2 linked regions of the Sporosarcina pasteurii genome follow. The protein of the gene in region 1 interacts with the protein of each later gene in a pairwise test. Links are inferred from orthologs where the notes say so. Each region holds a gene or a part of one and is shown in the gene's direction. Other genes may lie near its edges.

Evidence for each region. Proteins that work in one complex are often made in the same cells at the same time.
Region 2: the proteins of hflK (region 1) and ftsH interact in binary tests that used the Escherichia coli proteins (3 or more experiments, as listed by UniProt). The link is inferred for Sporosarcina pasteurii from one-to-one orthologs.

Annotation. Positions count from the first base shown.
Region 1 is NZ_CP160452.1:880,192-886,433, forward strand. Bases 1,496-4,477 are described here. They hold hflK (FtsH protease activity modulator HflK), read left to right. Parts: upstream 1,496-2,487; coding sequence 2,488-3,468; downstream 3,469-4,477. Other genes in these bases: pnpS (two-component system histidine kinase PnpS), read left to right, coding at 1,496-2,264; hflC (protease modulator HflC), read left to right, coding at 3,461-4,468. In the rest of the region: AB1H92_RS03985 (MaoC/PaaZ C-terminal domain-containing protein), read left to right, coding at 1-91; AB1H92_RS03990 (response regulator transcription factor), read left to right, coding at 141-842; more of pnpS, read left to right, coding at 1,044-1,495; polA (DNA polymerase I), read left to right, coding at 4,589-6,242.
Region 2 is NZ_CP160452.1:95,424-99,957, forward strand. The notes cover bases 1,631-4,534. They hold ftsH (ATP-dependent zinc metalloprotease FtsH), read left to right. Parts: upstream 1,631-2,026; coding sequence 2,027-4,042; downstream 4,043-4,534. Other genes in these bases: hpt (hypoxanthine phosphoribosyltransferase), read left to right, coding at 1,631-1,702; AB1H92_RS00465 (type III pantothenate kinase), read left to right, coding at 4,227-4,534. Also shown: tRNA lysidine(34) synthetase TilS, read left to right, coding at 1-1,143; more of hpt, read left to right, coding at 1,160-1,630. UniProt on the Escherichia coli protein: Acts as a processive, ATP-dependent zinc metallopeptidase for both cytoplasmic and membrane proteins. Plays a role in the quality control of integral membrane proteins.

The DNA of each region.
Region 1 (6,242 bases):
AGAAGGCGAAGTGGTGATAACAGGCTACATAAAAGTCACTCCACCAAAAGTGATTAATCGATTAACAGCAGATGCGTTAGATAATTTTTAAAACGTCATACAAATAAGAAAAGATAATTGATTGAAGGTAGGGATAGTGGGTGTCTGTTGATAAACTCAAAATACTAATTGTGGATGACGAGCAATCAATTCGTACATTGCTCGATTATAACTTAACGCAAGCAGGTTATGAAACATTAGTAGCTACTGAGGGCGAGGAAGCAATACGCAAAGCTGAGGATGAAAAGCCGGATCTTATTTTATTAGATTTAATGCTTCCTAAAGTAGATGGGATAGAAGTTTGTAAAACGTTACGAAAACGTCATATTAATATTCCGATTATCATGCTTACAGCAAAAAGTGAAGAATTAGATAAAGTATTGGGGTTAGAAATTGGGGCTGACGACTATATGACAAAACCATTTAGTCCTAGAGAAGTCATGGCTCGCGTTAAAGCCGTATTACGGAGAACGACGACCGTTACGGATTCGATTAATCATGAAGAAGTTCTAACCTCAGGTCCCATAACGGTATACTTAGAGCAATATGAAGCGTACTTATCTGAAGAAAAACTAGAGTTCACACCAAAAGAGTTCGAATTGCTTGTTTACTTTATCCGTAATAAAAATAGAGTTCTTTCGCGTGATACACTGTTGAGCGCTGTTTGGAACTATGATTTTGCAGGTGATACACGGATTGTAGATGTGCATGTAAGTCATTTGAGGGATAAAATAGAAGAAAATACTAGAAAGCCGATCTATATAAAAACGGTAAGGGGAATTGGATATAAATTTGAGGAGTGACTTCTAGTGAAAGGGTTATATAGCCGTCTTGTAGGTGCATATGCGATTCTTATTGGAATGCTTTTAACTGGTCTAGGCATTGTACTAGGCCAGTTTTTTCCATTGTTTTATAAGAATTTAGAGAACCCAACATTCAATCAATACATGCTGTATTTAATCATTATTCTTTTCATTGCTTTTATTCTTTCGATGATCATTTCAATGAGGCTATTATTAAATTATGCGAAACCAGTGGATGATATTACATCGGTTGTGACTAAAATTTCAAAAGGGCAGACGGTCGATTGGGCGAATCATCCGTATCTACATTTTTATGAAGACGAACTTTCAATTGCAGTCAAAGAAATTTCTGAGACTATGGAGAAAATGTCTACGAAACGTATCGTAGAAAAAGACCGATTAAAAACGCTTATTGAGAGTATGGGCAGCGGTTTACTCATGTTTGGAAGAGGTGGGACTGTTAGCCTCGTGAATGGTATGTTCAGAAAAACTTTTGGCTTTGAAGATAAAGAGGTGATTGGTCGAACGGTTTATTCAATCGGATTACCTACTGAAATTGAAAAGTTAATTGAGGAAGTCTTTATGACGGAACAAGGGCAAGAAACTCGATTTTCGATAGAGATTGAGGGGAAATCAGCCACCTATAGTGTATATGGTGCTCCAGTAATTGGGAATCATGGGAACTGGCTTGGAATCGTAGTTGTGATTCATGATATAACGGAACTCATCCGTTTGGAGGAGATTAGAAAAGATTTTGTTGCAAACGTTTCCCATGAATTAAGGACGCCTGTAACATCCATTAAAGGGTTTGCCGAAACATTACTAAGTGGAGCGATGGAAGATCGGGAAGTCCGAAAGAACTTTCTTGAAATAATTCATAAAGAAAGTGAACGATTACATTCATTGATTGACGATTTACTCATACTATCTGGTGTTGAAAGAGCCGAGTTTAAGTTAGAATTTACCGATGTTCATGTAAATAAAGTGATTGAAGAAGCGATACAACTTGTTTCAGTAAAAGTAAAAGAGAAGAAAATGAAGATTATCTTTCAACCATCTTCAGAAATTGTTGTAGAGGGAGATGCCGGCCGCCTTATACAAGTACTTGTAAATTTATTGTCAAATGCGCTCGCGTATTCCCAAGATGGTAAAGAAGTTAAAGTATACATCGAAAAAACTAGCGAACAAGTTATTATCATAGTAGAAGACGAAGGGATTGGGATTGAGCCATCACAATTACCAAGGTTGTTTGAACGATTCTACCGGGTAGACCAAGCCAGAAGTAGAGAATCTGGTGGAACTGGTTTAGGACTTGCAATCGTCAAGCATCTGATAGAAGCACATAACGGTTCAGTTGAAGTATATAGTAAACCTTCCGTCGGTACGGCCTTTTACGTGAAATTACCCATTAAGCAAGAATAAGTGAATACAATGTCGTGATTCTTACGAAAGGAGAGAAGAAGGAAAGTAAAATCTTCTCTTCTTTTTTTAGGATTAACCTATTTCGTTTAAAGAGTGAAATTTACGTTGCGTTCAAGTTGAAAAGTTTTTAAAACAGTTAGATATAATAAGTTATAGAAAAATATGAAACTTTTGGAATGATGAACCGTATAAGAATGGGTGTTAATTAAGGGGGAGAAGCGTAATGAGTGTTAAACGTATATTAACGATTATTGGAATGGCGCTAACAGGGCTCATTCTTATCGTAATTGGTTTTACTACTTGGTACACTGTAGATGAATCGGAACAAGCAGTTGTTATTACATTCGGTCAGGCGAATTCGATTGTTACCGATTCAGGTTTACATTTTAAGTTACCATGGCCGATTCAACATGTAGAAGTTTTATCAAAGGAGACATATAGTCTTAAGTTTGGTTATAAGCAAGATGAAAGTGGCGATCTTGTTTCTTATGACAAAGAGACGAAAATGATTACCGGTGACGAGTATATCGTCCTTACTGATCTAGTCGTACAATGGAAAATCACAGAGCCAGAAAAGTTTTTATTTCATTCAGAAAGTCCGGAAGAGATTTTACATGATGCAACTTCTGCCTCAATTCGCTCGGTCATTGGTAGTTCAACAATCGATGCGGCTTTAACAGATGGAAAAGCTGAGATTGAAGCAAAAACAAGAGATTTACTTGCTACTTTAATGGATAAGTATGATATCGGTGTCATTATTCAAGGTGTGAATCTACAAGATGTAGAGCTACCGAATGCGGACGTACGAGCTGCATTTACCTCAGTAACGGATGCAAGAGAAACTAAAAACACAAAAATTAATGAAGCAAAAAAATATGAAAATCAAAAGCAAAACGAAGCAGCAGGAGAACGGGATGCGATCAAATCGAGGGCAATAGGACAAAAAACTGCTCGAATAGAACAAGCACATGGGGACGTAGCGCTTTTTAAAGACTTACATGCGGAGTATGAAAAAAACAAAGATATTACCCGTCAACGTCTCGTTCTTGAAACGCTAGAAAAAGTGCTACCGAATGCAAAAATTTATATTATGAATGATAATGGTGAAACCGTGAAATATTTACCCTTACAACAACTTCAAAGTCAATTACAAACTCCACCACCACTAGAAAAAAGTGAAGAGAAGGAGGATCAAAATGACTAAAGATAAAAATCCATTTAAAAGTATAGAAGAAAAATTTATGGAAAAACAACGGGCAAAACAAAGGAGAAAGAGTCCGAATGACCCTGATAACACAGTTAAATTTAACGGTCCTGTTCAGATTAAAAAATATGTGAAGCTAACAATTGGTCTTACTGCCGTATTTGCAGTGCTCGTTATTCTTATGGCGAATGTTTTTGTCGTCAAAGAAAATGAGTATCGTGTCGTTCGTCAGTTCGGGGAAATTACACGGATTGTTGATAAGCCGGGGCTTAACATGAAAATACCGTTTATTCAAAGTGTCATGACCTTGCCCAAAAGTCAAATGACGTATAATGTTTCAGAATCAGAAATTAATACAAAAGATAAAAAGAGAATTATTATTGATAATTATGCAGTATGGAAAATTAATGATCCAGTTAAAATGATTTCGAATGCCAGAAATATTGTCAATGCAGAAGGGCGTATGAATGAATTTATTTATTCTGTCGTCCGAACAGAACTCGGTCAACTCGATTATGTAGACGTTGTCAATGATGAAAACTCTTCTCGTGGTAGTTTAAATGATCGTGTTACGGAACGAGTCAACGAATTACTGGAAAGAGGGAATTTTGGAATTGAATTGGTAGACGTTCGGATCAAGCGTATTGACTTACCTGAGGAAAACGAACAATCAATTTATACGAGAATGGTTTCCGAAAGACAATCAATTGCACAGAAGTATTTATCAGAAGGAGACGCGGATAAGCGTCGAATTGAAGCGGAAACAGATCGAGAAGTACAAGAAATGCTTGCCACTGCAGAGAAGGAAGCAGCACTTATCCATGCGGAAGGCGAAGCAGAAGCGGCAAAAATTTATAACGAAGCTTTTTCTATAGACCCGGAATTTTATCAATTATATCGAACGTTACAATCGTATAGTAAGACGATTGGTGAAGATACTATGATTATCCTTCCGGCGGATTCACCGTATGCAAAAATTTTAACAGGCTATATCGAATAACTTGAAGGCAAGGCCGTCATTTTCATTTCCACTATCGTACATGGTAGAATGGAGAGAAGATGACGGTTTTTACTTTCACTTAGAGTGGTGTATTGACTGATAATGAGGAGTGGAATATTTTTGACAAAAAAGAAAATCGTACTGCTTGATGGAAACAGTCTCGCGTATAGGGCGTTTTTTGCCTTACCGTTATTAACAAACGATCAAGGCATTCATACAAATGCAGTTTATGGTTTTACAATGATGCTGCAAAATATTTTAGAAGAAGAAAAGCCAACGCATATGCTCGTTGCTTGGGACGCTGGTAAAACAACGTTTCGTCATAAAACATTTGATGAATATAAAGGTGGTAGACAAAAGACACCATCCGAACTTTCCGAGCAATTCCCTTATTTAAGAAAAATGTTGAAGGCGTATAATATACCCCAATATGAACTTGACCAATATGAGGCAGATGACATTATTGGAACATTAAGTCATCAAGGGGACAAAAAAGATGCTGAAGTCGTTGTGATTTCTGGCGATAAAGACTTAACACAATTGACGACGGAGCATACAACAGTATTCATCACTAGAAGAGGGATTACCGATACTGAAAAATATACGCCAGAACATGTGATGGAAAAGTATGGGATACAACCCCACCAAATTATTGATATGAAAGGATTGATGGGTGATTCTTCAGACAATATTCCGGGGGTTCCAGGAGTTGGTGAGAAGACAGCCTTAAAACTATTGAAGGAATATGGATCCATTGAGGAAATCTATGCTTCACTCGATAAAATTACGGCTAAAAGATTAAATGAAAATTTAACACAAAATAAAGAAACGGCTTTTATGAGTCGCGATTTAGCAACGATTGTTGTAGATGCTCCAATTACGATTTCAATCGATGATTTATCTTATAGCGGTCCAAATATGGACGAGCTCATTAACATTTATCAAGAGTTGAAATTCAATACATTACTTGAAAAGCTTGGTGGAAATCCAATTGAGGAGAAGCAGGAAGATGTTGAAGTGACAACTGTATCAGAGATAGATGTCAGTCAACTTTCAAATGAAATGGCACTTCATATAGAAATGATGGATGAAAACTATTTGCGGGCGAATATCGAAGGTGTGTCACTTACAGACGATACGAAGACGCTGTATTTGCCGTTTGAAGTTGTCCAAAAATCTGACTCATTTCAGGCTTGGTTAAAAGATGATACGAAAAAGAAGCTATGTACGGATTCCAAAGCTGCACGTGCCTCGCTAGCTCGCCATGGAGTAGAAGTAAATGGGATTGATTTTGATTTACTTCTAGGGTCTTATATTGTTAACCCATCAACTTCATCGTCAGATGTCGCATCGATTGCCAAACAATTTGGCTATACGAATGTGCAACAAGACGAAACGGTTTATGGAAAAGGTGCTCGAAAAGCATTACCAGAAAGCGACGTACTTGCAGAACATGCTGGGCGAAAAGCACTGGCGGTTTGGAATCTTCGCTCGACAATTGAAGAACAGCTTAAAGAGAACGAACAATTTGATCTATATCATGAGTTGGAATTGCCGCTTGCACTCATCCTAGGAAAAATGGAGTCTACTGGGGTAGCAACTGATAAGGAAGCATTAGCGAAAATAGGGACGGAACTTTCAGCAAGAATTACGGACTTAGAAACGTTAATTTATGAAATTGCTGGCGAGAAATTTAATATTAATTCTCCGAAACAATTAGGTGTCATTTTATTTGAAAAGATTGGGCTTACACCGATTAAAAAGACGAAGACCG
Region 2 (4,534 bases), 780 kb from region 1 along the record:
GGCGGCAACGTTCCGGTACCAGCTATCTTAAAGCGAACAGGCGGAAATGTCCAAACAGTTTGTCGTGAGGGTAGATATGAATTTTTTGATGAAGTTATGCGCAAACACCGTTATGAATATCTTGCGACTGGACATCATGCGGAAGATCAGCTTGAAACAGTTCTTATGCAAGTGACAAAAGGAAGTAGTCCATTAGGTATGCCGATTAAAAGAAGGTTTACAATAGGCACGCTCATCCGTCCGTTCTTATCCGTAGATAAAGCCGAAATTTATCAATATGTGAAAGAACGTGAAGTCCCATATCATGAAGACCCGAGCAATCAAAGTGATGATTATATGCGGAATCGTTTTAGGCGTTATATAGTCCCCTATATGGTGCGCGAAAATAAATCTGTCGTTAAAAATATTGTCCCTTTAACAGACGAACTTCAAGAAGATGAAGCGTTGTTACAACAATTAGCAAAAGAGCAAGTGGAACTGCATGTGGAATTTACTCATGATGGCTTCCCTTCAATGAATGTAAAGACATTTCAAAGCATACCAACTGCTTTACAAAGACGGGTGATTCCTCTACTATTAGATTATCTTTATCATCAGGAAAATAGTGCTTTATTTTATAAATCTGACCTCATTCGTCAACTTCTGGAACATCTCCATTCGCAAGATGGGAATGTATCCATTGATCTACCATATGGTTTCCATTTTCTCCGTGAATACGATAAATTTACATTAAGATCCAAACATGCCGTACAACCGCAACAAATTCCTTTGCTAAGAGGAGAAAAGGTCTACTGGGATGATTACTTATGGTTGTATTGGGAGAAAATATCAGATGTGAATAACGATATACTTTTAAGCGCGAAAGAAGTCACTTTTTTCGATTTGCCAGAGGAATCGTTACCCCTGTCGGTTCGCCCGAGAAAAGAGGGGGATCGAATCTTATTGCAAGGGATGACACAAGCGAAACGGTTATCGAGGTTGTTTATTGATGAAAAAGTGAGTCGGACTTTACGTGACCAATTACCTGTTATTGTAACGAAACAGGAAGAAGTATGCGCCGTACCGAGTTTAAGGTATGGAAATAAATTTACAAAGCAGCAAACTGCCGATAGCAAATACATATTTGTTGTAGGGAACAATTAATTTAGGAGGAATTTTGATGCTTGCGAATGACATTGAAGAAGTTTTAATATCTGAGGAAGAAATCCAAGAAAAAGTAAACGAGCTTGGTGCAATCCTCACAGAGGAATACCAAGATAAATTTCCGCTTGCAATTGGTGTGCTAAAAGGAGCACTTCCTTTTATGAGTGATCTAATTAAGAAAATAGATGCGCATATTGAATTGGATTTTATGGACGTATCTAGTTATGGAAATGCAACAGTTTCCTCTGGTGAAGTGAAAATCATAAAAGATTTAAACACAAGCGTAGAAGGTAGAGATATTTTAATCCTTGAGGACATTATTGATAGCGGTAAGACGTTAAGTTATCTTGTTGACTTGATGAAATATAGAAAGGCAAACTCTATTAAAATTGTTACGCTTCTTGATAAGCCGAGTGGCAGGAAAGTGGATTTGGAAGCAGACTACATTGGTTTTAATGTTCCAGATGCATTCGTAGTAGGTTATGGACTAGACTATGCAGAGAAGTATAGAAATTTACCTTACATCGGTGTGTTGAAGAAAGAGATTTATTCTTTTTAAAAGAGCTCTAGCAACCCTATCTATTTATAAAAAACGTTATGAATATAAGGCATTTTCGTTGTAGATTGAATCAGACCTATGATAAGATTTACAATAGTTTTCTGTTTAACTTCTTATAAAAGAAGGTAATGATTTTAAGGAATTGTATATTGAATGCAACTTAGTTTTTTATTCAGCAAAAGGCTTGAATGAACACTGCTGAATTATTGTAAAGCCTCCGGCAGATTCCGCAAATTTTGAATGGGCATGCAGTATGATAGCTACATTCGAATTTAGGAAACAATAACAAAGAGGCGTAATTGATTGAAATGGGGAGGCTTTGGGATGAATCGGATACTTCGATACTTTCTATTATACGGACTAATCTTCCTAGCAATTATGGGGATATTTGGTTCGCTGAACAGTGCAAATCCAAAAACGAAGCCACTTACTTACAATGAGTTTATTATTGCGTTGGAAAAGGGAGAAGTTACGAATGCGACCTTCCAGCCTGATCAGCTCGTCTATGTAGTAAGAGGTGAAATGAAGGGGTATGAAGAGGGAGAAGAGTTCCTCACTAATATTCCACAAAATGATGAAGCGTTATTAGGAGATATTCGTAATATTGCCTCGTCGACTAATACTAAAGTTGAGTTTTTAAAAGCGCCAGAAACAAGCGCATGGGTATCGTTCTTTACTGGACTTGTCCCTTTCATCATTATATTTATCTTGTTCTTCTTCTTGCTTAACCAAGCGCAAGGCGGGGGCGGCGGTCGTGTGATGAATTTCGGAAAGAGTAAAGCGAAACTCCACACGGACGATAAGAAGAAGGTTGGCTTTAAAGATGTCGCGGGAGCAGACGAAGAGAAACAAGAACTCGTTGAGGTCGTTGACTTTTTGAAAGACCCACGTAAATTTATAGAAGTCGGTGCTCGTATTCCTAAAGGGATTTTGCTCGTAGGACCTCCTGGAACAGGTAAGACGTTGTTAGCACGTGCAGTTGCAGGTGAGGCGGGTGTACCGTTTTTCTCAATTTCAGGTTCTGATTTTGTTGAAATGTTCGTAGGTGTCGGGGCATCACGTGTACGTGACCTTTTTGAAAATGCGAAGAAGAATTCACCTTGTATTATTTTCATTGACGAGATTGACGCAGTTGGTCGTCAACGTGGCGCAGGACTTGGTGGCGGACACGATGAGCGTGAGCAAACACTTAACCAACTTCTTGTTGAAATGGATGGTTTTGGTGAAAACGAAGGCATTATTATCGTAGCTGCTACGAACCGACCAGATATTTTAGACCCTGCACTTTTACGTCCGGGACGTTTTGACCGTCAAATCACTGTTGGTCGCCCAGATGTAAGAGGTAGAGAGGCAGTATTAAAAGTACATGCGAGAAACAAACCGTTAGATGATTCAGTGAACTTAAAAGCGCTTGCACAACGTACGCCTGGGTTCTCAGGTGCAGACCTTGAAAACTTATTAAACGAGGCTGCGTTAGTTGCGGCAAGACGAAATAAAGTGAAGATTGATATGGCCGATATCGATGAGGCGACAGACCGTGTGATCGCGGGGCCAGCTAAAACGAGTCGGGTCATATCAGAAAAGGAACGAAATATCGTTGCCTTCCATGAGGCGGGACACGTAGTTATCGGCCTTACACTTGACGAAGCAGACATCGTCCATAAAGTAACGATTGTTCCGCGTGGGCAAGCCGGCGGTTATGCGGTTATGCTTCCGAAAGAAGACCGTTACTTCATGACGAAGCCGGAGCTTCTAGATAAGATTGCTGGTTTACTGGGTGGACGTGTTGCGGAAGAAATTGCACTTGGTGAAGTTTCGACAGGTGCACATAATGACTTCCAACGCGCAACAGGAATTGCACGTTCAATGGTAACTGAATATGGAATGAGTGAGAAACTTGGTCCATTGCAATTTGGTCAGTCTCAAGGTGAAGTTTTCCTTGGCCGTGATTTTAGTTCTGAACAAAACTATTCAGAGTCTATAGCGTATGAAATTGACCAAGAAATGCAACGTATTATTAAAGAGCAGTATGACCGAACAAAAGAAATTCTGACGGAAAAAAGAGATCTTTTAGACTTGATTGCAACAACATTACTTGAAGTTGAAACGCTCGATGCGGAGCAAATTAATCATTTGAAAGATCACGGTACATTACCTGAACGTTCTTATGATAATAATGGTGGAAACGGGAAAGTGATTGATTCGTCTACCGAAGTTGATCAGAAAGAAACTATGCCCGATTCAACAGGTGCACCAAATGATCCGTCCATTGGTGACCTACCAAAAGAGTTCGATGGTGATAAGCCATCTAACCCTATTCAGGAAGAGCGTAGAGATTAATTTAATTCAACAAATGATAAAAATTTGAATTGTAATCTGCTTGCACAATTCAAACAAACGCAATCACACGAGGGCGTGATTGACCAGAGAACTGACTGTTTCCTTTTTTGAAGCAGTCGGTTCTTTTTCGTTCCATAAGTGTGGTATGATATGGGAAAATGTCGAAGTTAGCGAGGAATCGAATATGATACTAGTGATGGATACAGGGAATACGAATATTGTCCTCGGTGTTTATGAGGGAAATGAACTTAAATATCATTGGCGTATGGAAACGTATAGACATAAAACGGAAGATGAATATGCAATGCAGGTAAAATCGTTGTTTACACATGTCGGTCTACGTTTTGAGGATATTCATGGAATTATTATCTCATCCGTTGTCCCACCGGTAATGTTTCCGCTTGAGCAAATGTGTCAGAAGTACTTTAATATAAAACCGGTAGTCGTTGGGCCAGGCATTAAAACGGGGCTCAATATTCAGTATGAAAATCC